DNA from 3 places in the Roseomonas sp. F4 genome. Region 2 is predicted to be linked to each of the others. Evidence: predicted binding sites of a transcription regulator. Region 2 holds the regulator's gene; each other region holds the start of a gene.
The links. The regulator LexA, encoded in region 2, represses DNA repair genes until DNA is damaged. The targets are predictions, from matches to a motif close to TGTTCTANNTANGTTC.
Positions count from the first base shown of each region.

Region 1: a site for LexA is predicted at 8,236-8,251, ahead of ACVFYP_RS02805 (S24 family peptidase). Genes of this name have one in related genera too.
Region 3: a site for LexA is predicted at 2,791-2,806, ahead of uvrA (excinuclease ABC subunit UvrA). Genes of this name have one in related genera too.

Region 1 covers NZ_JBSSHK010000001.1:588,173-598,735, forward strand. The annotation lists gene ACVFYP_RS02775 (ATP-dependent DNA helicase) at 1-912, opposite strand, end outside; gene ACVFYP_RS02780 (aspartate-semialdehyde dehydrogenase) at 1,208-2,218, opposite strand; gene ACVFYP_RS02785 (carbonic anhydrase) at 2,315-3,040, opposite strand; gene ACVFYP_RS02790 (lysine--tRNA ligase) at 3,255-4,892, shown strand; gene ACVFYP_RS02795 (lysylphosphatidylglycerol synthase domain-containing protein) at 4,889-6,826, shown strand; gene ACVFYP_RS02800 (VOC family protein) at 6,844-7,236, shown strand; gene ACVFYP_RS02805 (S24 family peptidase) at 7,437-8,087, opposite strand; gene ACVFYP_RS02810 (hypothetical protein) at 8,286-8,711, shown strand; gene ACVFYP_RS02815 (hypothetical protein) at 8,708-9,145, shown strand; gene ACVFYP_RS02820 (hypothetical protein) at 9,289-9,567, shown strand; gene ACVFYP_RS02825 (portal protein) at 9,576-10,563, shown strand, end outside.
Region 2 covers NZ_JBSSHK010000004.1:97,424-107,986, forward strand. The annotation lists gene gloA (lactoylglutathione lyase) at 1-66, shown strand, start outside; gene ACVFYP_RS16870 (YcjX family protein) at 76-1,473, shown strand; gene ACVFYP_RS16875 (DUF697 domain-containing protein) at 1,470-2,348, shown strand; gene ACVFYP_RS16880 (hypothetical protein) at 2,351-2,647, opposite strand; gene gltX (glutamate--tRNA ligase) at 2,797-4,200, opposite strand; gene ACVFYP_RS16890 (ComEC/Rec2 family competence protein) at 4,374-6,491, shown strand; gene lexA (transcriptional repressor LexA) at 6,679-7,398, opposite strand; gene ACVFYP_RS16900 (molybdopterin molybdotransferase MoeA) at 7,537-8,742, opposite strand; gene moaC (cyclic pyranopterin monophosphate synthase MoaC) at 8,742-9,221, opposite strand; gene trpC (indole-3-glycerol phosphate synthase TrpC) at 9,221-10,036, opposite strand; gene trpD (anthranilate phosphoribosyltransferase) at 10,033-10,563, opposite strand, start outside.
Region 3 covers NZ_JBSSHK010000001.1:1,083,270-1,093,832, reverse strand. The annotation lists gene ACVFYP_RS05315 (class I SAM-dependent methyltransferase) at 141-980, shown strand; gene ACVFYP_RS05310 (metal-dependent hydrolase) at 1,110-1,994, opposite strand; gene ssb (single-stranded DNA-binding protein) at 2,088-2,657, opposite strand; gene uvrA (excinuclease ABC subunit UvrA) at 2,854-5,730, shown strand; gene ACVFYP_RS05295 (hypothetical protein) at 5,828-6,268, shown strand; gene ACVFYP_RS05290 (ABC transporter substrate-binding protein) at 6,338-7,873, shown strand; gene ACVFYP_RS05285 (nucleoside hydrolase) at 7,870-8,817, shown strand; gene ACVFYP_RS05280 (hypothetical protein) at 8,814-9,440, opposite strand; gene ACVFYP_RS05275 (phytoene/squalene synthase family protein) at 9,591-10,409, opposite strand; gene ACVFYP_RS05270 (superoxide dismutase) at 10,543-10,563, shown strand, end outside.

The sequences.
Region 1 (10,563 bases), on a different contig from region 2:
GCGGCGGCGCTCGGTGGGGTCGGGGTAGAGGCGGGCGGTTTCCTGGTCGATCTGGCGTTGCAGGTTGCGAGTGAAGGTGGAGATCCAGACCGGCGCGCCGTTGCGTTCCGCCCAGAGGCTGGCGGGGGCGACATAGCCGAGCGTCTTGCCCGTGCCGGTGCCCGCTTCCGCCAGCACCAGATGCGGCGCGCCTGGCACGTCCCGCGCCTGGAAGGCGCTGGCGGCGGCGGAGGCGTAGTCGGCCTGCTGCGGCCGCTGTTCCGAACCTTCGCCGAGGATGTCGGCCAGGCGCTGGCGGGCCTCGGTGGCGGAGACGGGGTGCTGGCTGGGGGGCGGGGGCGGGGCCGCTTCCTCCCAATCCGGCAGGCGGCGCCAGACCTTCAGCGGGTCCGGGGAGGGTCGCGCCTGGGCCTGGCCGAGGGCGGCGAGAATCGAATCCGCCCAGGGCCAACCTGTTTCCTGCCGCAGCTTGGCGGCGAGCGCGGCTGCGTCGCGGTTCATCGGGCTGTGGCGGCCGGCGGCGAGGTGGCGCAGCAGATCGGTGGCGAGTTCCGGCAGCAGGGCCGCCAGTGCTTCCTCATCCTCCGGCGGCGTGCGGTCGAGCGCCAGGGCCAGGCCGCGCGGGGTGGGGGCGGCGGGCCGGGCCGGCTGGCAGAAGGCGAAAAGCTCCAGCAGGTCGCAGGCGGGGAAGGGGTTCAGGCCCAGGCGGCGGGCGGCGGCGGGGGCATGCACGACCATGGGCGGCGGCATGTCGCGCAGCCGGCGGCCGATTTCGATGGCCGGGCCGGAGAAGAGTTCGCCATCGGGGGTCAGCAGCGTGCCACGGCCGAAGCCGGCGATCAGCGCGGGGCTGTCCGGCAGCAGCAGTCGGGGTTGCGTGAATGCCGCGGCGGCCGGGCGAGGCGAAGTCATGCCGCCAATGTGGCGGCAGCGCGGGAGGGAACAAAGAGGGAAAAGCGCGGCGGCATGCGAATTCCCATTATGGCGGCGCGCGGGGGGAAAGAGCCCTCTCCCCCTGACAGTGGGAGAGGATTGGGTGAGGGGGGCTTGCCGGTTGTTCCGTCGATTACAGAAAAGGCGAAGGACCCCTCGGCGTCGTCAAAGCCATACTCGGAAGACCCCCTCACCCCTTCCCTCTCCCCCCGTTGGGGGGAGAGGGAGGCGCTGAATTTCTAAGGGGCAGATCAGGTCAGCCGAACGGCTGCCCTCAGGCCGGCACCCGAAGTGTCGGCACGCGCTCCGCGATCTGCACCGCGTTCAGCGCCGCGCCCTTCAGCAGCTGGTCGCCGCAGAGGAAGAAATCGAGGCCGCGATCGCCAAACACCGGGTTGGCGCGGATGCGGCCGGCCTCGACATCGTCCTGGCCGGTGGCGGTCAGCGGCATCGGGTAGAGCAGGGCGGCCGGGTCATCCAGCACCTTCACGCCGGCGGCCTTGCGTAGCACGGCGCGGGCGGCCTCGGCGGTGACGGGGCGCTCGGTCTCGATCGTCACGCTCTCCCCATGCACGCGCATGGTCGGGATGCGGACGGCGGTGCAGGAGATCAGAAGATCGGGCAGGCCCATGATCTTCCGGGATTCCCAGGCGACCTTCATCTCCTCCCGCGTATAGGCGTTCGGCTGGAAGCTATCGATGTGCGGGATCACGTTGAAGGCCAGCGGATGGGCGAAGACCTCGTTCTGGGCCTTCTCGCCATCGACCAGCACGCGCCGCGTCTCCCGCTCCAGCTCCACCATGCCCTCCGCCCCGGCGCCGGAGGCGGCCTGGTAGGTGGAGACGATGACGCGCTTGATGCCGAATTCGGCGTGCAGCGGGGCGAGCGCCACCACCAGGATGGCGGTGGTGCAGTTCGGGTTGGCGATCAGCTTGGCATCGCCGATGGCCGCCGCATTCACCTCCGGCACCACCAGCGGAATGCCTTCCTCCAGCCGGAAGGCGGAGGAATTGTCCACCACGGTGACACCGGCGGCGACCAGGCCGGGCGCGTGCTTCTTCGCGAAATCGCCGGAGACGGCGAGCAGGGCCAGGTCCAGGTCGCGCGCGGCCTCCTGGCTGAATTCCTCGATCACCGTGTCGCCGAAGGGCGTGGGCATAATCGTGCCGGCACTGCGACCCGAGGCGAAGAGGCGGAGTTTCGTCACCGGGAAGCGACGCCGCCCGAGGACCTCCACCAGCTCCCGCCCCACCGCTCCGGTGGCGCCGATCACACCCACACGCATCGCACGCTGCTCCTGTTGCAAGAATGGTCGGCTCGCATAGCGCAAAGCGCCGGGCGGGCCAATCATCCTTCTGCGCAACGCTGCCCGGTGATGCCATCAGGCCATCAGCGACACCCGCTCATCCGTCAGGGTGTAGTAGGCGCCGACGACACGCACCTTGCCCGCATGGACCGCCGCGGCGATGGCCGGGCTGTCATCGGTCAGGCGGGCGACGTTGCGGCGGATATTGCCGCGCACGGCGCCATCCGTCGCATCGCCCCCGGCCCGCAGCGCGGCCAGGGCCGGCGGCAGGATCGGCAGCAGCATGTCCCGCAGGTGGCGCGGCAGGGTCAGCTCGTTCTGCGCCATGGCCACGGCGGCGGAGGCGGCGCCACAGCTCTGGTGGCCCAGCACCACGATCAGCGGCACGCCGAGATTGCCGATGGCGTATTCCAGGCTGCCGATGGCGCCGGTATCGGCGATATTGCCCGCGTTGCGCACCACGAACAGCTCGCCCAGCCCGGCATGGAACAGCAGTTCCGGGGAGGCGCGGCTGTCGGCGCAGCCGAGGATGGCGGCGAAGGGGGCCTGGCCGGTGGCGAGCCTGGCGCGGCGCTCCGGGTCCGGCGCGGCGGGGGTCACCGCGCCGCTCAGGAAGCGCTCATTGCCCTGCATCAGGGCCTGCAATGCCTGGTCGGGGGTCATGCTGGTATGGGCCATGGCCGAGCTATCCGCCCGCGCCGGGCCGGCAACGGCCATGCAGCCAAGGGCGGCGGCGCCCCAGAGCAGGCGGCGACGCCCGAGGCCTCGGGGCGCATCGGCACAGCAGGAGCAGGCCATCATCGGAAGCTTCCTTGTTTCATCTGCAAATCAATAGACCAGGAGGCTTCATGTCAGCAGAAAATTGCTAAAATATCGCTATGCGCGGTCGTCAGGCGGCTCCGAGGCGCCGCGGAACCCGGCCGCGTGGGCCGCACCGTCTTCGGCCATGGCCTCGCCTGGATCGCCGCCCCCTTCTATAAGGCGCAGCAGTCCCAGCTTGAGGTGCAAGCCCGCCATGTCCGCCGATCTCACCACCGCCAAGGCCTGGCCCTTCGAGGAGGCGCGCAAGGTCGCCGATCGGGTCAAGTCCAGCGGCAAAACGGCGGCGCTGTTCGAAACCGGCTACGGCCCCTCCGGCCTGCCGCATATCGGCACCTTCGGGGAGGTGGCGCGCACCACCTGGGTGCGCCGCGCCTTCGAAAGGCTGACCGGCATGCCCGCCAAGCTGATCGCCTTCAGCGACGACATGGACGGGCTGCGCAAGGTGCCGGACAATGTTCCTAACCGGGAGATGTTGTCGGGATATCTCGGCCGGCCGGTGACGGCGGTGCCGGATCCCTTCGGCACGCATGAAAGCTTCGGGCATCACAACAACGCCCGGCTGCGCGCCTTCCTCGACCGTTTCGGGTTTGACTACGAATTCGCCTCATCCTCCGACTATTATCGTTCGGGGCGATTCGATGCGGCGCTGCTGCGCATGGCGGAACGGCATGAGGAGGTGCGGGCGGTGATCCTGCCAACCCTCGGCCCGGAACGCCGCGCCACCTATTCCCCCTTCCTGCCGATCCACCCGAAGACCGGCGTGGTGATGCAGGTGCCGATGGAGGAGGTGCTGCCGGCGGAGGACCTGCTGGTCTGGGTCGATCCCGAGACCGGCGAACGCCACGGCACGCGCATCACCGGCGGCCATTGCAAGGCCCAGTGGAAGGCCGACTGGGCGCTGCGCTGGTATGCGCTCGGCGTGGATTACGAGATGTCAGGCAAGGACCTGATCGACAGCGTCAGGCTCTCGGGCGCCATCTGCAAGGTGCTTGGCGGCCAGCCGCCGATCGGCTTCACCTATGAGCTGTTCCTCGATGAGGAAGGCGGCAAGATCAGCAAGTCGAAGGGCAATGGCCTGACCATCGACGAGTGGCTGCACTATGCGCCGCCCGAATCCCTGGCGCAGTTCATGTACAACCAGCCCGGCCGCGCCAAGCGGCTGCATTTCGACGTCATTCCGCGCGCCGTCGACGAATATGTGCAGAACCTCGACCGGCTGCGGACGGCGCCTGGCCCGGACAATCCGGCCTGGCACATCCTGGGCGGGCCGACCAACGACCCGGGCACGCCGGTGTCCTTCACCATGCTGATGAACCTCGCCAGCGTGATCAACGCCGATGCGCCCGAGATGCTCTGGGGCTTTCTGCGCCGCTACGCGCCGGAGGCGAGCGGGGAGACGCATCCGCTGCTGGCGCGGCTGGTCGAACACGCGGTGGCCTATTACCGGGACCGCGTCGCCCCCAACAAGCAGCACCGCCCCGCGACGGAGGCCGAGCGCCCGGCCTTTGAGGCGCTGGCCGCGATGCTGCGGGCGCGGCAGCCGGAGCTCGACCTGCTGCCGCCGGACGAACAGGCCCGCGCCATCCAGGATGTGGTCTATGACGCCGGTCGGCGGGAGCCTTTCATCGAGATGACCAAGGATGGCCGCCCCGGCGTGTCGCGGGCCTGGTTCAACGCGCTGTACCAGGTGTTGCTCGGCCAGCCGGAGGGGCCGCGCTTCGGCGGCTTCGTCGCGCTCTACGGCATCGCCGGCACCATCGGGCTGATCGAGACGGCGTTGGCCCGCCCCGCTGCGGCCAGCGACGCCCCCCTTGGAGACGCCGCCGCGTGAAGAAGCTGGGCGGGCTGCTGCGCCGGCATGGCGTGGCGGGCTTCGGCGTCCTGCTGCTGATCGCGGCCATCTGGGTTGTGCAGAAGGAATTCCGCAGCCTCTCGATGGCGGATATCCGCAGTTCGCTGGCCGCCATCCATCCCGCCACGCTGTGGATCGCGGCCGGCTGGACGCTGCTCGCCTATGCGGTGCTGACCATCTACGACCGGCTCGGCAGCGTCTATGCCGGCTATCCGGTCAGCTATGCCCGCACCTCCCTGGCCAGTTTCTGCGCCTATACCCTGGCGCATAATCTGGGCTTCGCGGCGGTGTCTGGCGCCGCGGTGCGCTACCGCTTCTACGCGGCCTGGGGGCTGCCGCCGCTGGCCATCGCCAAGGTCGTGGCCTTCACCAGCCTGACCTTCGGCCTGGGTGGCTTCGCGCTCGGTGGCCTGGTGCTGCTGGTGGAGCCGGAGGTGGTGCCCGGCCTCGGCGAACACGTGCCGCATTGGGCGATGAACCTGCTCGGCCTGGCGATGTGGGGGCTGGTGATCGCCTATGTGACGCTGTCGCGCATCCGCAGCCATGTGACGATCTTCAAGCACCGCATCGATCTGCCCGGTTTCCGCATGGCGGTGGCCCAGACCACCCTGGCCAGCGTCGATGTCGCGGTCACCGCGATGATCTTCTACGTGCTGCTGCCGGAGGCGGAGGGTCTGACCTTCCTGCGCTTCCTCGGCATCTATGTGGCCGCCTATACCGCCGGCATCGCCGCCAGCCTGCCCGGCGGCATCGGCGTTTTCGATGGCGCCATCCTGATCGGCCTGGCGCCCTGGCTGACGCCGGCGCAGGTGGTGGGGGCGCTGCTGCTGTTCCGCCTGTACTACTACATCGTGCCGCTGTTCCTGGCCGGCATCCTGTTCGCGGGCTTCGAGATCGCGCAGCGCCGCCATGCCCTGGTGCGCTTCGCCGCGGAGCAGCGCGTGGCCGATGCACTGGAAGTGCCGGCGATCGCGGGCCTGGTGAGCATCGGCGGCGCGCTGCTGATCTTCGTCGGCGCGCTGCCGGCGCGAGGCACGGCGGTGGCGGAATGGGCGGGGTATGAGGCCGCGGTCGCCTCGCATTTCGCCGCCTCCCTGATCGGCTCGCTGCTTCTGGTGATGGGCTATGGGCTGCTGCGGCGGCTGACCCTGGCCTGGGGCGCGGGCATCGTCCTGCTGATCATCGGCGCGTTGATATGCTGGCTGCGCGCGGATGGCTGGTGGCTCTGGGGCGCTTTCCTGCTGGTGGCCGGCTTGCTGGCGGCGATGCGCAGCGCCTTCTACCGCAGCGCCCGGCTGATGCGCGAACCGTTGGCGGGTGCCTCGCTGCTGCCGCTGGTGGTGGTGGGGCTTTGCGCGCTGATGCTGGCGCTGGTCAGCTATGGCGGCAAGGTCGCGACGGAAAGCTGGTGGGAGGTGGTGATCTCGCCCCTTGCGCCGGACAGCCTGCGCTTCTCGGTCGGGCTTGCGGCGGTGCTGCTGCTGGTCGCCGTGGTGCGGCTGCTGCGACCGGCCCGTCTGGTGCCGGAGGCCTGGAGTCCGGAGATCCGGGCGCGGCTGCTCGCCTTGGGGGCGGAGGCGCCGGAACTGGCCGATGGCGCGGTGTTCGGGGAAAGCGGGCGTGCCGGCTTCGGCTTCGTCAAGCGCAACGGCATCTGGCTCGGCCTGGGCGATCCGGCGGGGGAGGAGCGCGACCGCGTCTCCGCCATCTGGCGCTTCCGGGACATGTGCGAACGCGCTGGCGTGGATGCGGCCTTCTGGCGCGTCGGGCCCGGGCTGCTGCGGGTCTATGGCGATATCGGGCTGACCGCCTTCCCGGTGGGCGCGCCGCTGCCGGATGATGGGCCGCGCTACCTGGTCTGCCGGGCCGAGAAGGATCTGGAGTTGCTGGCACCACTGCTGCCACCGCGGTAGCCGGGGAGAAGGGAGATATGAGCCTCAGCAGCATCCGCAATCTGGACCACACGGTGCTGCTGTGCCGCCGGATGGCGGAGATGCGGGCCTTCTATCGGGACGTGATGGGATTTCCGATCGAGGAGGACCGCCCCAACTGGGTCAGCTTCCGGCTTGGCGCCACGCTGCTGTCGCTGCGGCCGCGCGGGACATGGAGCGTCTGTGACGACGGTCTGGCGCTGGCGGGGTCGGCTTCGGTGCAACTGGCCTTCCGCGTGCCGCCCCCCGCGATCGAGACTTGTCACGCGGAGCTCGTCGCCAAGGGCGTGCCCATTCTGCGGGGGCCAACCGACCTGCCATCCTGGCGCCACCGCACCCTGTTCTTCCGCGACCCGGAGGACAACATCATCGAGATCTACGCGGAATATTGAGGCTCGCGCGGAGTCCGGCAGTCATACCAGACAAGGTTGACCTGCGGTCGGCGAAGCCGACCGAGGCCGCGAATGCGGCCCGCCGTGAGTGCGGCGAAGCCAAGCGGCCGAAGGCCGCGCCCGTCACGCATTTGGCGTGCCTGCGGCACGACTGAGGGTCTGAAAAGCAAACCAACGGTCGATGAAATCGAGCGTTGGTTCTACTGCGACGCCCAGACGATCCGGTGCATCCAGGCCAGCTCGGCCAGGTCAAAACTGTAATTCGGATGCGCCGGGTTCAAGCTGGCGAGTTCCACCCGCCGCGCCGATTGGCGCAGCAACTGCTTGGCCATCACCTCGCCCTGCCGGGTTCGCACCACCACCCGGTCGCCGCGCCGCACCGGCGCGCCGGGGGAGACGATGACGACATCGCCGTCGCGGAACACCGGCTCCATGCTCTCCCCGCTGATCTCCAGCGCATAGGCGTTGGGGTCCGGCACGTCGGGGATGGAGATCTCGTCCCAGCCGCCGCCGACCGGATAGCCGCCATCATCGAAGAAGCCATCGCTGCCCGCCTGGGCCAGGCCGATCAGCGGAATGCGGCGGGAGATGGTTGCGCGGCCGCCACCGCGTGACAGTGCCGGGGCGCCGGTGACAAGGGAGGCGAAGGCCTCGAACCCCGTGCCGGTGGCGCTCAGAACCTTGGCGACGCTTTCGGTGGAGGGCCAGCGGGCGCGGCCATCGGCGCCGGTGCGCTTGGAGGGGTTGAAGGCGGTGGCATCCAGCCCCGCGCGACGGGCGAGGCCGGAGGCCGAGAGGCCATGTTCCGCAGCGAGGGCATCTATGGCCCGCCAGATGTCCTCGTGCCGCATGGCCAAGGTTCCTCAAGGGATAAGGTCTGAACCGAACCGTTATGCGCGCCGGATGAGGCGCGCCCTGGGTTGCACATCCTAGGTTTCGAGTCGGAAAGCAATAGGAATATCTCCTTGCAACCATCAACGGAACGAGATACGCAGCAGATGTTCCTATTTTGTTCTAGGCAAAATGCCCCTTCGGAGGAGCTTCGATCCATGTCCATCGCCCCCCGCCACACGCCCATCCTGGCCAGCCTGGATCGCGCGCAACCCTTCGCCTCCGCCGAGGATGCCTGGTTCTGGACCATGGCGGCGCTGACCGCGCGGCGCGATGGCGCCCGCATCGGCGCCGGCCGTGGCCTGGTGGTGCGGCCCTGCGAGCCGGATGACGTGGTGAAATGCCTCGACCGGCTGTATCGCCAGCGTCGAATCGACCTGGCCCATGCCCGCATCCTGCGCATCTGGGGCGAGCGCCACGAATCGCCGAGCCCGCGTATCCCGCAGGAAGCCGGTGACCTGCGCCTGTGGCGGGAAGCGATGGAGCGGCTGGACTTTCCGTTGCGCGCCAAGGGAATCGTCGCCGGGCCGATGCGCGGCATGGTGCCGGCGGAGGTGATCGCATTCCCCGGGCGCCTGGCATGACCGCGGCCCGCCAGGCCGCGCATCGCCGCGTGGCGGAGGCGGCGGGCCAGCAGGTCTGGATCGCCTTTGGTGGGGTGGCGGACCAGCCCTGGCTGCGCCTGCTGCGCCCCGGCTTCCGCCACTGCTTCGCCGCCCTGGCGGATGAGGTCGGCTGGACGGTGATCGAGCCTTTGACCGGGCGGCTGGTGGTGGCGCGGCTGCCGGTCGCCGCCGGCTTCGACCTGCCCGGCTTCTATCGTCGTGCAGGGCTTCGGGTGCTCGGGCCATTCTTGCCCGCCCTGCCGGAAGCACGCCGGCTGCCGACGCTGCGGCCGTTGAGCTGCGTGGGGCTGTGCCAGGCTCTGCTGGGCCCGCAGGCCCCTTCGGCCTGGACGCCGTTCCAACTTTTCCGCGCCCTAGGCGGACGGGAAAAGGAAAATAATCAGATTCGATAGGAAAATATATTGACTACGGCGATGCGCCGATCTATCAAACCCACGCCACGGGGCGAGCTGCGCCCTCGGCATCCTCCTCTCCCAGTCCCCCAACTTCGACCCGTCCGGCCCCCCGCCGGGCGGGTCTTTTTTTGGCCGCCTGGGTGAGGCCCAACCCCGAGCTGAAGGAAGCGCGCATGGGTGGCCTGTTCAAGGCGCCGCAGCCGGTCGTCTCCGCCGAGGACACCAACCTCGCCACCCAGTCGGCCGCGGAAAAAACCGCCGCCACCGAGGCTGCCGCGGAGGACGCGACACAGCAGGCCCGGCAGCGAGCGTTGGAACGTGCCCGCCGCGGCCTGGCCGGCACCATCGCCACCTCCGCCCGCGGGGTGCTGGACCCGGCGCCGGCCTTTGCCGCGCGCAAGAACCTGCTGGGCGAATGAGGATGATGATGACCCCCGAACAGATCCTCGCCCGCCATGCCCGCGCCGTGCAGCTCCGCCGGCCGTTGGAAGGTGGCTGGCAGGATTGCTACGACCACGCTTTGCCAGGCGCGCTGGCCGCGCCGCTGTTCGATGCGACGGCGGCCGATGCGGCGGAACAGCTTGCCGCCTCCCTGCTCGCCGAGCTGGCGCCGCCCTGGTCGCGTTGGTTCAACCTGGCGCCCGCCCGGCACATGGAGACCGGGCCGGAAGCCCAGGCGGTGGCGCAGCGGCTGGAGGTGGCGGCGGCGACGCTGCAAGGCCATCTCGACCGGTCCAATTTCGGGCTGGAGCTGCACCAGGCCTTTCTCGAACTGGTGGTGACCGGCACAGCCGTGCTGCTGGTGGAGGAGGCACCGCCCGGCGAGATTTCGGCGCTGCGCTTCACCGCGGTGCCGTTGCGCGAGACAGTGCTGGAGGAAGGCCCCTCCGGCCGGCTGGAAACCGTGTTCCGCGCGCTGCGCCTGACGCCGGCGGAAATCCTGGCCCGCTGGCCGGCGGCGCGGCTCGCTTTGCCGAAGCAGCAGAAGGAGGAGGAATCGGCGCCGCTTCGCCTGGTGGAAGCGGTGTGGCCGGACGCCCTTGCGGGCCATCGCTACGCGGTGGTGCTGGATGGCGGGGAGGGCGCGCCGGAACTGCTGGCCGAGGGGCAGTTCCGGGAAAATCCCTTCATCGCCTTCCGCTGGCTGAAGGTGCCGGGCGAGACCTATGGCCGCGGTCCCGTCGCCAAGGCCCTGCCGGATATCCGCACCGCCAACAAGGTGGTGGAGCTGATCCTGAAGAACGCCTCCATCGCCGCCACCGGCATCTGGCAGGCGGAGGATGACGGCGTGCTGAACCCGGCGACGATCCGCCTGGTGCCGGGCGCCATCATCCCGAAGGCGCAGGGCTCGGCGGGGCTGACCCCGTTGGCGGCGCCGGGCAATTTCGATGTCTCCCAGATCATTCTTCAGGATT
Region 2 (10,563 bases):
ACCACGGTCATCGCCTTCGTCGAGGACCCGGACGGCTACAAGATCGAGTTGATCGAGCGGAAGTAAGCGCGCCGCATGGCGATCCTGACGCCGCTGGAGGATGCGCTCGCGGGCGTGACCGATGCGGCGCGGGCGCTGGCGGGGCGGGAACGCGTGCGGCTGGCCGTCACCGGCCTGTCGCGCGCGGGCAAGACGGTGTTTCTGACCTCGCTGGTGTCGAACCTGCTGGCGGCGGGGCAGGGGGTGAATACGCTGCCGGCCCTGACGGCGGCCTCCGGCAATCGTCTGCGCCGGGCGCGCCTAGTGCCGCCAGGCATCGAGGCAACGCCCCGCTTCGACGCGAGCGCACATCTGGAGGCGCTGGCCGCCGATCCGCCGCGCTGGCCGGAACGCACCGAGGATCTTTCCACGCTCGAAATCGCCCTGGACCTGGCGCCGGCCTCCTGGCTGGGTCAGGCACGCGGCTGGGTCGCGGGGGAACGGCGCGTCACGCTGGAACTGCTGGACTATCCGGGCGAATGGCTGCTGGACCTGCCGATGCTGGACCAGTCCTACAGCGACTGGTCGCGCCAGACCCTTTTGCGGTTGCGGCAGGGGCGGCGGGCCGCGGCGGCGGCGGATTTTCTGCAGTTCGTCGATGCGTTGCCCGTCCAAGCGCGGGATGACGAGGCGCTGGCTCGCCAAGGCTTTCGCCTGTATCGCGCCGCGCTTCTTCGCTGCCGGGACGAGCTGGGCTTTCGCTTCCTCCAGCCCGGTCGGGCGCTGAATCCGGGGCCGCGCGGGGAGGCGCCGCTGTTGTGGTTCTTCCCATTGCCAAGCGGGGAGTTGGGCGATCTCGGCCGGCTGCTGGCGCGGCGTCACGCCGCCTATCTCGCTGATCAGCGCGCCGCCTTCTTTGAACCCTTCTTCCGACGCTTCCGCCGCCAGGCCGTGCTGGTCGACGCGCTGGGCGCGCTGCACGCCGGTGAGGAAGCCTTTGACGACACCGCCGCGGCGCTGTTGGCCATCGCCCAGGCGCTGCGGCGCGGTGGCGGCTGGCTGAACCTGCTGACGGGCCAGGGCGTGCAGCATGTTGGCTTCGCCGCCACCAAGGCCGATCACGTGCCGGCTGGGTCGCGCGATGCGCTGGTCGGGCTGCTCGGTGATCTGATCGGGCAGGCGCCGCCCGGCCCGGGGGCCGCCACCACCTCCGTCCACGCCATCGCCGCGCTGCGCTGCACGCAGGACGATATGGCCCGCGTCGATGGGCGGGACGTGCAGGCGGTGCGCGGCGTGTTGCTGGAGGGCGGGCGCAGCGCGCGCATCTATCCGGGGGAGGTGCCGGACCATCGGCCGGGTCACGATTTCTGGCGCAGCGGGGAATTCCGCATGCCGGTCTTCCGCCCGCCGCGCCTGGCTGGTGACGGGCTGGTGGGCATGCCCCATCTGGGTCTGGACCGGCTGCTGGCATCCCTGATCGGAGATTTGCTGTGAGCGATGCGCCGCGCGGTCCGCGCATTCTGACGGAGGAGTCGCTCGCGCCCGCGCCCCGGCTGGATTTCGGCTGGGATCAGGCGGTGGCGCCGGTCGTCGTACCGCCGCCGCGGCGCGGAGCATGGTCCGCACTGAGCCTTGCCGCCGGTGGCATCGGCGTGCTGCTGCTGGGCCTCTCCGCCATCGATGTCGGCGGCTATGTCGCGGATCAGTTTCTCCGAGCCCCCTGGCTCGGCTGGCTGACTCTGGGGGTGGCCACCGCGGGTTACGGGCTGATCGCCGCGGCCATTCTGCGCGAATTGCGCGGGCTGGCGGGCCTCGGGACGGTGGAGCGTGGGCGGGCGGCGGTGGCGCGCGGTGATTTCGCTGCCAGCCGCGCCGCCATGCTGGACTGGGCCGGACGGTTGCCGGAAGCGCAGACCATGCTGCCCGCCCTGCGCAAGGCGCCGGACCTACCGACACTGCTCGCCCTGCTGGAAGCCGGCCCGCTGGCGACACTGGACCGTGCCGCGGTGGCCGCTGGCCGCGCCGCCGCGCTGCAATCCCTGGCGGCCACCGCCATCGTACCGTCCCCGGCGCTGGATGGGCTGTTCATTGCCTGGCGCGGGCTGCGACTGGTGCGGGAGGTCGCGGCGATCCACGGGCTGCGGCCCGGGCTGATCGGCACGCTCAAGCTGCTGCGGCGAACGCTGTTCGAGGCCGGAGCGGTGGCCGCCGCCGATGTCGCCATCAATGCGGCGGTGACGGCGGTGACCACCAACCCCCTGGTCGCCTCCGTCGTCGGTGATGCCGCGACCGGGGCGGTGGCGGCGCGGCGGATGCTGCTGCTGGCCCGCGCCACGGCGCGCGCCTGCCGGATCGTGGTGCCGCGATAGCCTCAGGCGGCGCTGGGCCGCTGGCGCGGCAGGTCACGGCCGACCGGGCGACGCGCCTCGCCCAGGGGCAGGGCCCGCGCGCTGGGTCGGAGCGTCGCGCTGTTGTCGTGGTCCGGCACCTGTGGCCGTTCCACCGGGAACAGCACGGTATGTCCCCAGATGCAGACCATCAGCCCCATCGCGCCGAGCGCGAGCTGCGCCGGCAAAGGCAGGCCGGTGACGACGAGAATCGCGCTTGTCCAGGTGGCCGTGCCGAGGAAGCCGAGCACCCAGTAGCTGATCTTGGAGAAGGATCTCATCACACCCTCCGGACATCAGGATTGACGCAATTCACGTCTATTAATCAAATTTTTAGACTTTCCTGAAGATCTCCGTCAAGCGCGATTCCATACGGATCGTGAAACTGGCCGCCCCCCACTGGGGCGGCGCCTTCCATGCTCTTGAAAAATCAGTCCGGAGTCTGCGCAGCGGTGCGGATACGCGACAGCGACTCCTCCTTGCCCAGCGCGATCAGCACTGCGTCGATCGGTGGGCTCTGCGTGCTACCGGTTAATGCAACACGCAAAGGTTGTGCTGCCTGGCCCAGCTTGATGCCCTTCACCTCGGCATAGTCGCGCAGCCACTGTTCCAGATCCGCCTTCTCCCAGGGCGCCTCCGCCAGGAAGTCGGCAAGGTCGGCCAGCCGGGCGCGGGCCTCGGGGGTCAGCAGGGCTGCGGCCTTGGCATCGGGCTCCGGCGCACCCTCGGCCACCGCGAACATCGCGGCATCCGCCAGCTCCAGCAGCGTCTTCGCCCGGGCCTTCAGGTCCGGCATCAGGGCGCGGATGCGGGCCGCGGCATCCGTGCCGAAGTCGATGCCACGCTGGCTGTAGCGGGCCAGAACCTCCCGCAGCAGGCGGTCGTCATCGGCGTCGCGGATATAGACGCCGTTGAGATGCGTCAGCTTGGCATAATCCATGCGGGAGGCGGCGCGGCCGACATCCTTCAGGTCGAACAGCTCGATGGCGCGGTCGCGCGGGATGATTTCCTCATCCCCATGGCCCCAGCCGAGGCGCAGCAGGTAGTTGCACAGCGCCTCCGGCAGGAAGCCACGCTCGGCGAATTCCAGCGCGCCAACGGCGCCATGGCGCTTGGAAAGCTTGGCGCCGTCCGCCCCATGGATCAGCGGGATATGGGCGAAATGGGGCCGGAACCAGCCCATGGCGTCATAGACCATGCATTGGCGGAAGGTGTTGGTCAGATGGTCATCGCCCCGGATGACATGGGTGATGCCCATGTCGTGGTCGTCCACCACCACGGCATGCAGATAGGTCGGCGTGCCGTCGGAGCGCAGGATGATCATGTCGTCCAACTCCGCCGCCGCCACGCGGACCTCGCCCTGCACCAGGTCTGGCACCACCGTCTCCCCCTGCCGCGGTGCCTTGATGCGGATGACGGAGGGCAGGGCTGGCGCGTCCTTCGGGTCGAGGTCGATCCAGCGGCTGCCATCGTATTTGAAGGGGCGCTTGCTGGCCTCTGCCTCCGCCCGCATCGCCGCCAGTTCCTCCGGCGTGTCGTAGGCAAGGTAGGCTTTGCCGGCGGCGAGCAGTTCACGCGCCACCTCGGCATGGCGGGCCTCGCGGCTGGACTGCATGACCGGGGGCTCGTCCGGGCTCAGCCCGAGCCAGTCGAGGCTTTCCAGGATCTGGTCCACCGCCTGCTGCGTGCTGCGTGCCTTGTCGGTGTCCTCGATGCGCAGCAGGTACTGGCCGCCGTGATGGCGGGCGAACAGGTAGTTGAACAGGGCGGTGCGCGCGCCGCCGATATGCAGATAGCCCGTGGGCGAGGGCGCGAAGCGCGTGCGGACCGACATGATGTTCCGTGTCCCGGCAGAAAGTGGGACGGGCTGCTTAGCGCGGATCGTTCAACGCGCCAAAGCGATGGGCACGGCCTCCGTTGCGATGGCGGTGGGATGGCGCCACCATGGGTTGAATGTCCCTCGCTTTATCTTCCTCGGCGCCGCGGGGCCTTGGCACGCGGCTGGGCATGGCCCTGGCTGGGCTGGCCGGGGCGCAGCATGGCCGCTTTGCGCCCTGGCTGGCGGTGGCGATGGGCGCCGGGGTCCTGTTCTATTTCAGCCTGAGGGAGGAGCCGGAGGCGCAGGCGTTGTGGTTGGTGCCGCCCTTGGTCGCGCTGGCGGTAGCGCTGGGCCGGCGCTGGCCCTTGGCGGGCTGGGCCGCGGCGTTGCTGGCGGCCTTCGCGCTGGGGGCCGGGCTTTCCGGCTTCCACGCCGCGCGGCAGCCGCCCGCCCTGGCGCTGCCCTTCGGCGCCGTGGTGGTGGAAGGGCTGGTCACGCAGGTGGAGCGGCTGCCGGAGGGCCAGCGCGTGACCCTCGGCACGCCGCGTCTCGATGACGGGCCGCCCCTGCAACGCCTTCTCCGCCTCCGGCTGCGCGCCGGCGATCCGGCCGAGCCGCGGCCCGGTGACAGGCTGCGCGCGCGCGCCCTGATGCGGGAGCCCGGTGCCCCCGCCGTGCCCGGCGGCTACGACTTCCAGCGGGCCGCCTGGTTCTCCGGCCTCGGCGGGTCGGGCTTCGCGCTGGGGCCGGCGGAGGTGATGCAGGGCGGGCAGGGCGCCTGGCTTGCCGGGCTGCGCGCCCGGTTGGAGCAGCAGGTGGCGGCGGCGATTCCCGGCGCGGCGGGTGCTGTGGCGGCCGCGCTGGTGACCGGCTCGCAAAGCGCCATTCCCGTACCGGCCATGGTGGCGATGCGCGATTCCGGCCTGGCGCATCTGCTGTCCGTCTCGGGCCTGCATATGACCATCGTCATGGGGCTGGTCTTCACCGTGCTGCGCTTTAGCCTGGCGCTGATACCGTTCCTGGCCCTTCGGCTGCCGGTGAAGGCTCTGGCGGCGTTGGGCGCGCTGGCGGCGGGCGCCTTCTACATGCTGCTGACCGGCGCGCAGGTGCCGATGCAGCGCTGCCTCGGCATGGCGGCGCTGGTGACATTGGCGCTGCTCGCTGGACGCCGGTCGCTGACCCTGCGGGCGCTGGCCATCGCCGCCGCGCTGGTGATGGCGGCGGCGCCGGCGGAATTGCTCGGCCCCTCCTTCCAGATGTCCTTTGCCGCGGTGCTCGCGCTGATCGCGGGGCACGACGCGCTGCGGCCCTGGCTTGCGCGCTTTCGGGCCAAGCCGCGCTGGTGGCGACGGCCATTGCTATTCGGGCTGGGGCTGGTGCTGACCTCGGTGCTGGCGGGGGCCGCCACGGCGCCGATCGGGCTGCATTATTTCGGACGGCTGCAATTGTTCGGCGTTGTCGCCAATGCTGTGGCTGTGCCGCTGACCTCCCTGCTGGTGATGCCGGCGGCGCTGATCGCCGTGCTGGCCCTGCCGCTCGGCCTGGCGGAATGGCCGCTGCGGCTCATGGGCCTGGGGGTTGAGGCGATCCTGCTGGTGGCGCGGGTGGTGGCCGCCTGGCCCGGCGCAGCGCCGGCCTTGCCGCCGCTGCCCGGCTGGGGCCTCGCACTGGCCGGATTCGGCTTCTGCTGGCTGTGCCTCTGGCGCGGCCTGCCGCGGCTCCTGGCCCTGCCCGTGATCCTGGCCGGACTGGCCGCCGGGCAGATGAGCCCACCGCCGGACCTGCTGATCTCGGGCGATGCGCGGCTGGTGGCGCTGCGGACGGGGCAGGGTGTCCATCTGCATCGCCTGCCTGGCGCCAGTGCCTTTACGCGCGACAACATGCTGCGCGCCATGGGGGCGGTGACGGCGCTGGACCTGCCGCAGACCGGGGAGGTGGCGGATGGCGCGATCATCTGTACGCCAGACGCCTGCCGCTTCAGGCCCCGCCCGGATGGGCCGGAGGCCCTCCTGCTGCGGTCACCGGCCTTGCCGCGCGGGCAGCGCAGCCCACCGCTGAGTCCGGGTGAGAACTGCGCCCAGGTGGCGCTGGTGGTGGCGCTGGCCCCCGTCGCGCCGCGCTGCGGGCTGACGCTGGACCGCTTCGCCATGTGGCGACACGGCGCCCAGGCCGCCTGGCTCGGCACGCCGGTGACCCTCCGCCACGATCGCGGCTGGCGAGGTGACCGACCCTGGGTGCCGCCGGAGCCCATGCCGGGGCGGCCGGAGGTCCTGCCCATGGCGCCTCGCGATTCCGTGACGCATTAATCTTCCTTGAACCTTCCGCGTCCAGAATGCGTTCAAGGACAAGCGTCCGGAAGGAGGAACAACAGGATGACCACGGCCATCATGCTCTGTGCCGGTATCGCGGCGGGCGTCACGGCTCATGCCATGTGGCAGCGGCTGACGCAGTGGCGCGTGGCCCGCAGCCAGGACTGGGACCCCTACTGAGCCTTCAGTAGCGGCGCAGCAGCCCCACCAGCCGGCCCTGCACCCGCACCCGGTCGGGGCCAAAGATTCGGGTTTCATAGGCGCGGTTCGCCGGTTCCAGCGCCACCGAATTGCCCCGCCGGCGCAGACGCTTCAGCGTGACCTCCTGATCATCGACGAGCGCCACCACGATGGCGCCATTATCCGCGGTGTCGCCGCGCCGGATGATGACCGTGTCGCCGTCGAGGATACCGGCCTCCATCATCGAATCGCCCGACACCTCCAACGCATAATGCTCGCCGCCTGCCAGCAGCCCGGCAGGCACATCGATCATCGCCGTGTCGCGCGTTGCCTCGATCGGCATGCCGGCGGCGATACGGCCATAGAGCGGCAGGGACACCGCGCCAGCTTCATTCGCCGCCTTCTGCACCCCGGCCAGGCCTGGCGCGAAATGGCCGCGGATCACATTGGGTGTGAAGGCCGGCGGTGCGGGGGGCGGGGCTGCCTCCGCCGCGCGGCGAGGTGCCACATTCTCCGGCAGACGCACCACTTCCAGCGCCCGGGCCCGATGCGCCCGGCGCTTCAAGAAGCCGCGTTCCTCCAGCGCCGTGATCAGCCGATGGATTCCGGATTTCGACTTCAGCCGCAGGGCCTCCTTCATCTCCTCGAAGGAAGGGGAGAAGCCGGTCGCGCGCAGGTGCTTATCGATGAACATCAGCAATTCGTGCTGTTTGCGCGTGAGCATTGGCTTTCTCCAGCACCGGCCTTGGGGCCAATGGACCCCGAACAAACAAGCAACCGGTGTGGATGTTCTATGTAGGTTCCCGGCGGGGCGTCAAACGTTTTCCGTCCATCCGGGCGAAATTCGGAACAGAAACGGTTGTCAGATTCCGAATTGGCCGAGCGGAATGGCCGGCACTTCCGCCCCCTCCGGCAGCGCCGGGGCCAGGGCTGGCCTGAGAATCAGCGCCTCCGCCCGCGCCAGATTGGCGAGCATCGAACTATCCTGCTGCGGGAAGGGGGTGGCGACGGTGTGGCCGGCCGAATCGATGCGCAATGTGGCCCGCAGATGGTCGAATCGGCGGTCATTGGCCGGCAGCGCCGCGCCCGCGCGCACCAGGATGGTTGATGGCGCCGCCGCCGGAAGGCCGGAAAGCACCGCCAGCGCCGGCAGCAGGAACTGAACGCCACAGACCAGCGCGGAAACCGGATTGCCCGGCAGCCCCAGCACCGGCGTCGCGCCCAGCCTGCCCCAGATCAGCGGCTTGCCTGGCCGCATGGCGATCTTCCAGAAATCGAGGCTGAATCCGTCCTGGCCAAGCGCCGCCTGGATCAGGTCATGCTCGCCCACGCTGGCGCCGCCCGTGGTCACCAGCAGGTCGCAGCCTCGCGCCGCCGCGGCGGCAGCCGCGATGGCGTCCCGGTCATCCGCCACGATCGGCAGCACCAGCGGATCACCGCCGCCGGCCCGCACCAGGGCTGCCAAGGCGTGGGCGTTGGAACTGACGATACCGCCGGGCGGAATCGGCTCGCCGGGCAGGGCGATCTCGTCGCCGGTGGCCAGGATGCCGATGCGCGGCCGGCGATGGACCGAAAGCCACGGATGGTTGGCGGCCGCCGCCAGGCCGATGTCGCGGGCGGAAAGCCGCCGCCCGGCCGGCAGCAGCGTCTCCCCCTCGGCGAAGTCCAGGCCACGGCGGCGGATCCATCGGTTCGGCTGCACCGCCTCCCGCACCTCGACCCTCCCCTCGGCTTCGGTCGCATCCTCCTGCAGCAGGATGCCGTCGGCGCCCTCCGGCACGAAGCCGCCCGTGAAGATGCGCACCGCCTCGCCCGGCCCGACCTGCTGGCCGAAGGGGTGCCCGGCCGGGGCGGCTCCAATCAGCCGGAGCTTCGCCCCGAGGCCGGCATCGGCCGCGCGCACCGCATAGCCGTCCATCGCCGAGACATCGGCCGGTGGCTGGGTCAGCCGCGCCAGCACGGGCTGCGCCAATACGCGGTTCCAGCCCTCCGCCAGCGCCACCGTTTCCGCCGCGGTGGGGCGCAGGGCTTCCAGGATGCGGGTGCGTGCATCTTCCAGCGGGATCATCAGATCGCCTCGTAAACGCCCGATTTACCGCCAGATTTATGCACCAAGCGCACATCCTCGATGCGCATGCCGCGGTCAGCGGCCTTGCACATGTCGTAGATGGTCAGCGCCGCCACAGTCACTGCCGTCAGCGCCTCCATCTCCACTCCAGTCTGGCCAGTGACCTTGGCGAGCGCCTCGATCTCCACCGCATCCGGCTCGGCGATGGTCAGATCCACAGTCACCTTGCTCAAGGCGAGGGGGTGGCAGAGCGGGATAAGGTCGCTGGTGCGCTTCGCCGCCATGATGCCGGCGATGCGCGCGATGCCCAGCACGTCGCCCTTGCCCACCGTGCCCTGGCGGATGAGCGCCAGCGTTTCCGGCGCCATCACCACCCGCCCACGTGCCACGGCGATCCGGTGGGTGGCCTCCTTATCCGAGACATCCACCATGGCCGCCGCACCGGCGGCATCGAAATGCGTCAGGCGGGGTCCGTTCATCAGATGGCGTTGATGAGTTGGCGCGCCGCCGCCGTCACATCCTGCTGGCGCAGCAGATGCTCGCCCACCAGCAGGCAGCGCGCGCCGGCGCGGCACATGCGGCGCACATCCTCCGGCGTTCGGATGCCGCTTTCACCCACCGGGATCCGGTCGGCAGGGATCTGCGGAATCAGCTCGTCCGAGGTGGAAAGATCAGTCACCAAGGTCTTGAGATTGCGGTTGTTCACACCGATCAGCCGCGTCTCCAGCGCCAGGGCGCGATCCAGCTCCCGCTGGTCATGCACCTCCGCCAGAACCGCCATATCCAGCGACCGGGCCACATCCTCCAGCTCATGCGCCTGCTCGTCGCTCAGCGCCGCCAGGATCAGCAGGATGGCATCCGCGCCCATCGCCCGGGCCTCGAAGACCTGCCAGGGATGCACCATGAAGTCCTTACGCAGCACCGGCAGGGAACAGGCGGCCCGCGCCTGCACCATGTGGCCCAGGTCACCCTGGAACCACGGCGCGTCCGTCAGTACGGACAGGCAGGCGGCCCCCGCTGCCTCATAGGCCCGCGCCAGCTCGGCCGGCTCAAAGGGCTCGCGGATCAGCCCGCCGGAGGGGGAGGCGCGCTTGATTTCCGCGATCAGCCCGACCCGCCCATCCGCCACCGCGGCGCAGAGCGCCCCGGTGAAATCGCGGGGCGGGGCGGCATGGCGGGCCTGGCTCTCGACCTCGGAGAGCGGCATGGCCTCCGACCGCTGGCGCACCTCCTCATATTTATCGGCCAGGATGCGGGCCAGCGTGTCGGAAATGACGGGGGCGGAGACGTTCATGCGGGCGATGACTCGGATACGGGGGGAGGCGCCGCGGCGGCGCGCAGGCGGTTCAGCACGGTCAGCGCCGCGCCACTGTCGATGGCCTGGGCGGCGATGGGCACGCCGGCGCGGATGTCGTCCACCCGGCCCGCCACGACAAGGGCCGCGGCCGCATTCAGCAGCACGCAATCGCGATAGGCGCCCGGCGCGCCTTCCAGCAAGGCCAGCAGCGCCGCGGCATTCTCCGCCGGGTCGCCGCCACGGATGGCCGATTCCGGCGCGCGGAGCAGCCCCGCCTCCTCCGGCGTCACCTGAAACTCATGGATCCGCCCGTCGCGCAGTTCCACCACCTGGGAGGGGCCAGCAAGCGTAAGCTCATCGAGCCCCATGCCATGCACCAGCCAGGCCCGTTCGGTGCCGAGCCGGGCCAGGGTTTCGGCCATCGGGCGCAGCCATTCGGGGGCGAAGGCGCCGGTCATCTGCCGTGTCACCCGCGCCGGATTGGCCAGCGGGCCCAGCAGGTTGAAGATGGTCCGCGTGCCAAG
Region 3 (10,563 bases), on a different contig from region 2:
CGCCCCGGCGGAAGGGTGCCCGGGGCGCGGAGGGGCTGAATCCGGCCGAATGCTTCGCGCCCGCCCGCCAATCGCCTACATTCCCGCCCTGGCGCGGCCGCGAGGGTTGGGCGGCGGATGCGGGATGGAGACGGCAGGCGATGACCCTACCCTATATCGACCTGCTGCTGAAGCAGATCGCCCGCGGTCATCCCGAGCTGGAGCGCAGTTTTGGCCGACATATCCATTGGGGCTACTGGCCCGACCCCGCCGCCGCCGACCCCAGCTCCGCCGCCGATTACGGCCAGGCGGCGGAACGGCTGAGCCTGGAGCTGATCACGCTGGCGGACATCGCCCCCGGCATGCGGGTGCTGGATGCCGGCTGCGGCTTTGGCGGCACCATGGCCTGCCTGGATGAACGGATCGGCGGGCTGGATCTTGTCGGGCTGAACATCGACCCGCGCCAATTGGCCCGCGCCGCCAGCCTGGCGCAGCCTGGCCCGGGCGGGCGGATGACTTTCGTGGCGGCGGATGCCTGCACCCTGCCCTTCTCCGATGCCAGCTTCGATCGGGTGATGGCGGTGGAGTGCATCTTCCACTTTCCCTCCCGCGCCGCCTTCCTGGCGGAGGTGCGGCGCGTGCTACGGCCCGGGGGCGTGCTGGTGCTGTCGGATTTCGTGCCGGCGCCGGCCTGGATGCCGGTGACGCGGCTGGCCCGCTCGCGCTGGTTCGACCGGGTGAACCTGTTTGGCACCTGCGACGTGACCTGTTCCGCGGCCGGCTACCGGCGGCTGGCGGCGGCGGCCGGCCTGCCGGTGACAACGCTGCGCGACATCACCCGCCACACCCTGCCGACCTATGCCTTTCTCGGCCACATGCTGAAGGCCAGCGGTCGCCGCGGCGTGGCGGAGCGCTGGGGCAAGGCGGGGCTGGCCATGCTGGATTTCGTCGGCCGGACAGGCCTGCTGCGCTACAGCCTGCTGCGCTTCGACCGGGTTTAGGAGGCTGGGAAGGCCCTGAGAAAGCCCTCTCCACCCGCAGGGTGGAGAGGGTTTGGGTAAGGGGGGTGCCGAACGGGAACGAGCCCGCGTCTTTTTTTGCGGCCCCAGCAGGTCTGTCAGGTCACGCCATCAGCCGTGAGCGTGCGCGTGGTCCTCGCCCAGGCCGAAGCCCGGATGTTCCCGCTTCCAGGCTTCCAGCAGGGGCCGGTCATCCTGGTCCCAGGGATGGAAATCCCGCCGGAAATAATCGTAATAGGCCCTGGCCGCGACGCCGCCGAAGATCACGCGCAGCGAGGTTCCGCCTCCCCCGCCCGCCCCTGCCGGGCCGGAGCCACGCCCTCGCATTGCCTTGATCCGCATCACCATCAGCCCAGCCAGAAGCCCACCTCCGCCGAAGAAAGTGACGATGCCCATCGCCGCACAGCGGTGCAGCCAGGCCCAGAAGCCCGATCCGAAGACGTGCTCATAGACGTCGAAGCAGACGGCCTTGTGCTCGATTTCCTCCGCAGCGTGCCAGAGCCACAGATTCGCGAAGTCTGGATCAACGCCGTCGCGGTACAGGGTGCGCTTGGTCAGCAGCCGTTCCGCCAGCATGGCGGTGAAATGTTCCATGGCACAGGTCATGGCGAGCTGCGTGGATCGCGGCAGCACCGCCTTGGTGACGCCGAGCAGGAAGCGCGCCAGCCGCTCAAGCTCCGCGCCGGGCACTTTCGCCTCCCGCAAGGCCTTGTTGGAACGGGCGTGTTCGCGGGAATGCATCGCTTCCTGATGGATGAAGCGATCCGCCGCATCGCGTAGCACCGGATCGGTGATGCGGTCGCGATAATGCGCCACGGAGCGGCAGAAGAAGGCCTCGCCCACGGGAAAAAGGAAGGAGATGGCGTTCAGGCCGGTCTCGTTCACCCGTGGAAGCTTGGTCCAGCCCCACGCGCGCTTCGAATCATAGGTCAGGCGCACACGGCGCTTGACGATCTCAATGACGGTTTCGCGCGGATTTTTTGGAGATTCGTTCACAGCCTGCCAACTGGCCCGAAAAACGTCCGCGACAAGATATAGACAAGGTCCGGGACGGGCGAACCTGTCGCCCGCCTCGATTCACGGCGGCGATCAGAACGGGATATCATCGTCCAGGTCGCTGGCGCCGCCCTTCGGCGGCGCGCTGCGACCGCCGCCGCCGGCACGCCCACCGCCGCTATTGTCCCAGCCACCGCCACCCGAGCGCGCCGGGGCCGAGGAACGGCCGCCGCCGCCGCCCGAATAGCCACCGCCGCCGCCACCACCGGAATAGCCGCCCGATTCGCCGCCCTCACCCGGGTCCGAACCGCCGCCGGCCCGGCCGCCGAGCAGCGCGATCTCGCCGCGGAACTGGCGCAGCACGATCTCGGTGGAATAGCGGTCCGCGCCCGCCTGGTCCTGCCACTTGCGGGTCTCAAGCTGACCCTCAACATATACTTCGGAGCCCTTCTTCAGGTACTTCTCCGCGATCTCGCCCAGCTTTTCATTGAAGATGGCCACCGAATGCCATTCGGTGCGTTCCTGCTGATTGCCTTCCCGGTCCTTGAAGCGCTCGGAGGTGGCCAGGCGCAGGTTCACCACGCGGCCGCCGTTCTGGAAGTTGCGCACTTCCGGGTCCCGGCCAAGCCGGCCGACCAGGATAACTTTGTTGACACCGGCCATCGCCGCAAAACCCCTCGATCTCAACTGTTGAGGGTAGCCTGAAGGCGCCAGTCCTGCCAGTCGCGGCAGCACTGCACCTGCCGCGCCTCGCAAAACCTCTTCCCGGACCACCTATATGGTGGCAGATTAACCAGAACACATTGTGAACGCCAGCCTACGTTCCGGGCGCGGCGCCCCTCGAAATCGGTGGACATTCATGACCGGTCATATCCGCGTCCGCGGCGCGCGGGAGCACAACCTCAAGAACATCGACATCGACATCCCGCGCGATACGCTGACCGTGGTCACCGGCCTGTCGGGGTCGGGCAAGTCCTCGCTCGCCTTCGACACGATCTATGCCGAGGGCCAGCGCCGCTATGTCGAATCGCTCTCGGCCTATGCGCGGCAGTTCCTGCAACTGATGCAGAAGCCGGATGTGGACAGCATCGAGGGGCTGTCGCCGGCGATTTCCATCGAGCAGAAGACCACCAGCCACAATCCCCGCTCCACCGTCGGCACGGTGACGGAAATCCACGACTATATGCGCCTGCTCTGGGCCCGCGTCGGCGTGCCCTATTCGCCGGCCACCGGCCTGCCAATCGAGGCCCAGACGGTCAGCCAGATGGTGGACCGCATCATGGCCATGCCGGAAGGCACCCGCCTGCTGCTGCTGGCGCCTGTCGCCAAGGGCAAGAAGGGCGAGTTCAAAAAGGACTTTCTGGAATTCCAGCGGCGTGGCTTCGAGCGGGTGAAGGTCAACGGCACGCTGTACCAGATCGCCGAGGCGCCGAACCTCAACAAGAAGCTGAAGCACGATATCGAAGTGGTGGTGGACCGCATCGTGGTCCGCGAAGGCATCGAAAGCCGCCTCGCCGACAGCCTGGAGACAGCGCTGGGCCTCGCCGATGGCGTGGCCTATGCCGAGCCCGCAGATGGCGGCGAGCGGACCGTGTTTTCCCAGAAGTTCGCCTGCCCGGTCAGCGGCTTCACCATCGAGGAGATCGAGCCGCGGCTGTTCTCCTTCAACTCGCCTCAGGGCGCCTGCCCGACCTGCGATGGCCTCGGCACCCAGAACTTCTTCGACCCGCAGCTTGTGGTCCCGGATGACCGCAAGGCGCTGAAGGATGGCGCGGTGCAGCCCTGGGCCGGGGCGCAGTCGCCCTATTACGACCAGACGCTGGAAAGCTTGGCGCGGCACTACAAGGTGCCGATGACCACGCAATGGGGCGACCTGACCAAGGCCTTCCAGCACGTGCTGATGCATGGCACGGGCAGCGAGGTCGTCACGCTGAAATACAAGGACGGGCTGCGCGCCTATGAGGTGAAAAAGCCCTTCGAGGGCGTCATCCCCAACCTCGAACGCCGCTACCGCGAGACCGACAATGCCTGGGTGCGGGAGGATCTTTCCCGCTACCAGGCCTCTCGCCCCTGCCCCGTCTGCAGCGGCCATCGCCTGAAGCCGGAGGCGCTGTCGGTGCGTATCGCCGGCGAGCATATCGGCATGGTCAACGACCTTTCGATCATCAAGGCGCGGCGCTGGTTCGCCGGGGTGATGGAGACGCTGACGCCGCAGCGGCAGGAAATCGCGCGGCGCATCCTGCGGGAGATCGAGGAGCGCTTGCAGTTCCTGGTCGATGTGGGCCTCGACTACCTCAGCCTCGGTCGCTCCTCCGCCACGCTCTCGGGCGGCGAATCGCAGCGCATCCGGCTGGCGTCGCAGATCGGCAGCGGGCTGACGGGCGTGCTCTATGTGCTGGACGAGCCCAGCATCGGCCTGCATCAGCGCGACAACGAGCGTCTGTTGAAAACGCTGCGCCGGCTGCGCGACATCGGCAACACCGTGCTGGTCGTCGAGCATGACGAGGATGCGATCCGCAGCGCCGACCATCTGATCGATATCGGCCCCGCCGCCGGTAAGGGCGGCGGCCGCATCATCGCCCAGGGCACGCCGGCGGAGGTGGAGGCCGATCCGAACAGCGTCACCGGCCAGTACCTCTCCGGCAAGCGTCGCATACCGATGCCGGAGACGCGGCGCCCAACCGATCCGAAGCGCATGGTTCGCGTGGTGGGCGCGCGCGGCAACAACCTGAAGGACGTCACGGCGGAAATCCCGCTCGGCACCTTCTGCTGCATCGCCGGCGTCTCGGGCGGCGGCAAGTCCACGCTGATCATCGAAACGCTGTTCAAGGCGGCCTCGCGCCGGCTGATGGGCAGCGGCGAGGTGCCTGCGCCGCATGAGCGGATCGAAGGCCTCGAACATCTCGACAAGATCATCGACATCGACCAGTCGCCGATCGGCCGCACGCCGCGCTCCAACCCCGCCACCTATACAGGCCTGTTCGCGCCGATCCGTGACTGGTTCTCGGAGCTTCCCGAATCCCGCGCGCGCGGCTACGCGCCCGGCCGCTTCAGCTTCAACGTCAAGGGCGGCCGCTGCGAGGCCTGCCAGGGCGATGGCGTGCTGAAGATCGAGATGCACTTCCTGCCCGACGTCTACGTCACCTGCGATACCTGCAAAGGGAAGCGGTACAATCGCGAGACGCTGGAGGTGAAGTTCCGCGGCAAGTCGATCGCCGACGTGCTGGATATGACGGTGGATGAGGGCGCGGAGTTCTTCTCCGCCGTGCCCGCCATTCGCGACAAGCTCGTGGTTTTACGAGACGTCGGGCTTGGCTACATCCATCTCGGGCAGCAGGCGACCACCCTGTCGGGTGGCGAGGCACAACGCATCAAACTGTCCAAGGAGCTGTCGCGCCGTGCCACCGGCCGCACGCTCTACATCCTCGACGAGCCGACCACAGGCCTGCATTTCGAGGACGTCCGCAAACTGCTGGAAGTGCTGCATGCGCTGGTCGCCCAGGGCAATACGGTCGTCGTGATCGAGCACAATCTGGAGGTCATCAAGACCGCCGACTGGGTGTTGGACCTCGGCCCGGAGGGTGGCGAGGGCGGCGGGCGGATCGTCGCCAAGGGCACGCCGGAACAGGTGGCCGCGGAGAAGGAAAGCCACACCGGCCGCTTCCTCGCCCCCATCCTGGCGCGAGAGGAAGCGCCGGCCGCGCCCGTGGTGGTGAAGAAGCGCAAGCGGGCGTGAGCCCCCTCACCATCGCTTGAAACCCCGGTCCCCCGCCACGCCTCGGCCGCATTCCGGTTCTTGTCTGGTCCCTGTCGCAAGACCCGGAGGTTCCGTCATGACCATCACCCGCCGCCCCCTGTTCCTCGCTTTGCCCGCGTTGCTGCTCGCCACCACCGGCAAGGCGCAGACCCGTGTGGACGAGCTGCGCGGCCGCCTGACCGAGGACACCGCCGAGAGCTTTGGGCGCTTCGTCTCCGACCATCTGGACCAGGTCATTTCTCTCCGCCTCGCCGTCGCCCCACCGTCGCGCCAGGACGGGCTGACGGTGGAGGAGGAGGACGGCAAGCTGCGCCTGAACATCAGCGCGCCAGAGCGGATGCAGGTGACCTTCTTCGGCGGCCAGGCTCGGCAGCCGCAAGGTTTCGCGGTGGATTCCGTCTATCGAGTCCGCAATGACGGCATGCAGATGGGCATCCTGATCTACGGGCTGGACCCGCTGCCGGAGGCGGAGGCGCGGCAGGCCCGGCAGGCGGTGCGGCCCATCGTCCTCGGCTGATCTTGTCGATCGGGGCGGCCGGCGTCAGACTCGCGGGCAATCCAGCCTTGAAGCGGAATGCCAGACACCATGCGCCTGCCCCTTATCGCCATCGCCCTCGCGATCGGCGCTTCCCCCGTCGTTGCGCAGGAATTGCGCGTCGGCCTCGCGGCCAACATCACCTCGCTCGACCCGCATTTCCATGTCATCGGCTCCAACAGCGCGCTGGCCCGCAACATTTTTGATGGTCTGGTGAACCAGGATGACCGCCAGCAACTGACCCCCGGACTGGCCGAGTCCTGGCGCGCCGTGGATGGCACGACCTGGGAATTCACCCTGCGCGAAGGCGCCCGCTTCCACGATGGCGCACCCGTGACGGCGGAGGATGTCGCGGCCAGCCTTCGCCGCATCCCGAAGGTGCGCAACAGCCCCTCCTCCTTCCTGCCCTTCGTGCGGCCGATCACCGGCATCAGCGTGGTCGATGCCCGCACGCTCCGCCTGACGACCGCGGAACCCTTCCCGCTGCTGCCCAGCGCGCTCAGCCGCATCGCCATCCTGCCGGCCGCGGCGGAGGAGGCCGAAACCTCGGACCTCAATGCCGGGCGCGGACTTGTGGGCACCGGCCCCTACCGCTTCCAACGCAGCCTGCCGGGCGACCGGGTGGAGTTGGCAGCGGTGGACCCCGCCAATCCCTGGCAGCGCGTCAGCTTCCGCTTCGTCCCCAACAATCCGGCCCGCGTCGCCGGGCTGCTGGCCGGCGATCTCGACCTGATCGAGCAGGTGCCGACCGCCGACGCCGCCCGGCTGCGCCGCGACAGCCGCATCACCATGGCCTCCGCCGCCTCCAACCGCGTGATGTACCTGCATCCGGACAACGACCGGGACAGCACGCCCTTCGCCACGGCGAAGGATGGCAGCCCCATCCCGAACCCGCTGCGCGATGTCCGCGTCCGCCGCGCGCTCTCGCTCGCCATCAACCGCGCGGCGCTGGTCGAGCGCGTGATGGATGGGGAAGGCGCGCCGGCCGGCCAATTGGTGCCGGAGGGCTATTTCGGCCAAGCCCCCGCCATCCCCACCCCCAGCTTCGACCTGGCCGGCGCGCGCCGCCTACTGGCGGAGGCCGGGCTGCCGAACGGCTTCGCCTTGACCCTTCACGCCTCCAACGACCGCTATCCGAATGACGACAAGGTGGCGCAGGCGCTCGGCCAGATGTGGAGCCGCGCCGGCATCCAGACCCAGGTGGTGGTGCAGCCCGGCAGCGTCTTCTTCACCCGCGCCAGCGCCCGTGACTACAGCCTCATCATGGGCGGCGCGGCAGCGGAAACCGGGGAGGCCAGCTCCGTCCTGCGTCCGTTGCTCGCCACCTTCGACACGGCGCGGGGCGATGGCTCGGGCAATCGCGGCCGCTATTCCAACCCGGACTTCGACCGCCTGCTGCGCCAGGCCCTGACCACGGTGGAGGACCCGGCGCGGGAGGCGCTGCTGCGCCAGGCGACGGAGCTGGCGATGCAGGAGATGGGCGTGATCCCGGTCTTCTTCCTGTCCAGCACCTGGGCCTCGCGCGGCGGCGTCACCTACCGCCCGCGCTCGGATGGCTACACCCTGGCGGGCAATGCCGGCCGATGACCGAGGCTCCGATGAAGATCATCATCGACTGCGATCCCGGCGTCGACGATGCGATCGCCCTGCTGCTGGCCCTGGCCTCGCCGGAGATCGAGGTGCTGGCGGTGACCACCGTCGCCGGCAATGTCCCGGCCGAGCGGACCTTCGACAATGGCCGCCGCGTGGTGGCGCTGGCCGGGCGGCCCGATGTGCCGGTCTATCGCGGCTGCGAGGGGCCGCTGCTTGGCCCGCTGGTGCGGGGCAAGTACAGCGGTGCCGGCGGGCTCGGCGGGTCGCTGCTGCCCGAGAGCACGGCGCCGGTGGAAGCCGCGCATTCGGTGGATGTGCTGATCGCCAATATCCTCTCGGCCGCCGAGCAGGGGGAGCAGATCACCGTCTGCACCCTCGGCCCCTTCACCAACCTCGCGGTGGCGCTGGCGCGCGAACCCTTCATCGCCCGCGGCATCGACCGCATCGTCTCCATGGCCGGCGCCTTCGCGGCGGGCGGCAACCGCACGCCGAGCGCGGAATTCAACGTGCTGGCGGACGCCCATGCGGCGGAGATGGTGCTGCGCAGCGGCGTGCCCGTGGTGCTGATGCCGCTGGACCTGACCTTCCAGGCGCTGGCGACGCCGGCGCGCGTCGCCGATCTTCGTGGCCGCGGCGGACGCATCACGGACCTCGCGGCGGACCTCATCACCTTCTACGACCGCAACGACCCCGCCCGCTATGGCGAGCCGGGCGGCCCGCTGCACGACCCGACGGTCATCGCCTATCTGCTGCGGCCGGAGCTGTTCGGCGGGCGCCCGGCGCATGTCGCGGTGGAACTCGCCGGCCAGCACAGTTTTGGCCAGACAGTGGGCGACTTCTTCAACACCACCGGCAAGCCGCCCAACGCCACAGTGCTGAACCGGCTGGACGCGCCCGGCTTCTTCGATCTGCTGTGGGAGAGGCTGGCGCGAAGCTAGGCCGGCCAGGGCCAGGGCTGGAAGGCGAAGCCGCCGCGCCTCATCGTGGCATAGGCGCTGAGCTTCACCTTGGGCAGCACGGCGAAGCCATCCAGCGCGCAGCGCGTCGGCCCGCCTTTCGCGAAGTCCCGCAGGCCGGGGATGAAGTTCTGCACCACCTCCCAGCCGCCCATCCAGGCCAGGGGCCTGCCCTGCGCCTCTCGCACCACCGGGTCGGGGTCTTCCATCACCGGGCGGGCACGACCCGCCCAGGCGCGCAGCGGCTGCCGCGTCACCACCCAGAACAGCGTGTCGCAGACGCCGAAATCCGGCGTCAGGGCCAGCTTCATGCGGAACATCTGGTCCATCGCCGTACCTGCATCCTCGCCGCGCCCCAGAATGTCGAGGAAGGTTGCGTCCGTCATCCACCAGGGGGAGGTCAGGTTCACCCAGTCCGGGATCGGCTTGCCCGTCTGGTCGCGCGAATGGCCGATCCGTACCAGCACGCGGCCGGCCGGCAGCTTATTCTCCTCGGGATAGGTGATGCCGCCGATGAAGCGTCCGTCGCGGGCGGACCAGCCGCGCGCATAGTCCCGGTTGGCGTCACGCGCGGCGCCGGCAAAGGCCGCGGCATTGGCAGTCATGCGCCAGACCCTGGTCGGAGACTGAGGCGGCGTGGCGGCATGCGAAGGCGTCTCCTGCAGTGAGATCCTCCCCTGCCACGTGCCGCGCCGGCCGGGGAGTACCATCGAAGGCGGCTCTCGGAGTTGTTCACGCCATCGCCCGGGCCAGCCTCACAGCCGGCCGCGAAGGCCCGCCAGCATCACCGCGAGCCGGTCGCCGAAACCCCGCGGCGCCGGAATGGGCCGCCCCGCGGCCAGCCGCCGCAGGTCCCGCGCCGCCAGCACCGCCGGCAGCACCGCTGGCAGCGCGACACGCGGCAGAGCCTCCGCCCGCAGCCGGGCCAGGGTCACGATGCCCTCCTCGGCCAAGGCGCGGCGCAGAGGCTCGGCACGGTCGGGTTCCGCGATCACCGCCTCCGCGCTCAGCCCGGCCTCCGCCAGCGCATCCAGTGGCAGCAGGCAGCGGCCCTGGCTGGCATGGGCCGTGACACTGCGCAGCACCCCGGACAGTCCCTGCATGGCGCCCAACTTCTGCAAAGCCGGCAGCGCCGCATCCGGCGCGCCCAGCACCCGCCCGGCGGCTACCATCAGCCCGCCGGCGCCGGCGCGCAGAAAAGCGCCGAAGGCGGCCTGGCTCGGGATGCCCTCTGGCTCCGCCTCCGTCTCCCGCGCATCGACCAGGGCGGTGAGGCTGGCGGGGTCGAGCTGCCCGGCGGTGATCGCCTCGTGCAGCGGCCCGGCCACCTCATGCCGCCGCGCCGGCCGGCCCGCCGCCGCTTCCTCCACCGCATCGCGCCACCATTGCAGACGGATCAGGGTGGCGATCTGGTTGCTCGCCGCCTCCCGCGCCCGGGCCAGTTCGTGGTTGAAGGCATAGAGGGTGAACAGCGCCTCCCGCGCCGCTTCCGGCGCGAAGAGCGTGGCCAGGAAACGGTCCGGGTCATGGCGCCGCACGAAGGCGCCGAGGGGGGAGAGCGGGGGGCTGGCCATGGCGGCCAGATGACGGTCCGCGGCGCGGGCCGCAAGTGCGGTTGACGCTCCAACGGGCCAAGCCTAGGTCAGATTGCGGTCGCGGGAGGCTTCCTTCCGCAAGCCGGCCAAAGCCCCCCAACGGGAGAGACCCATGCCCTTTACCCTGCCGCCC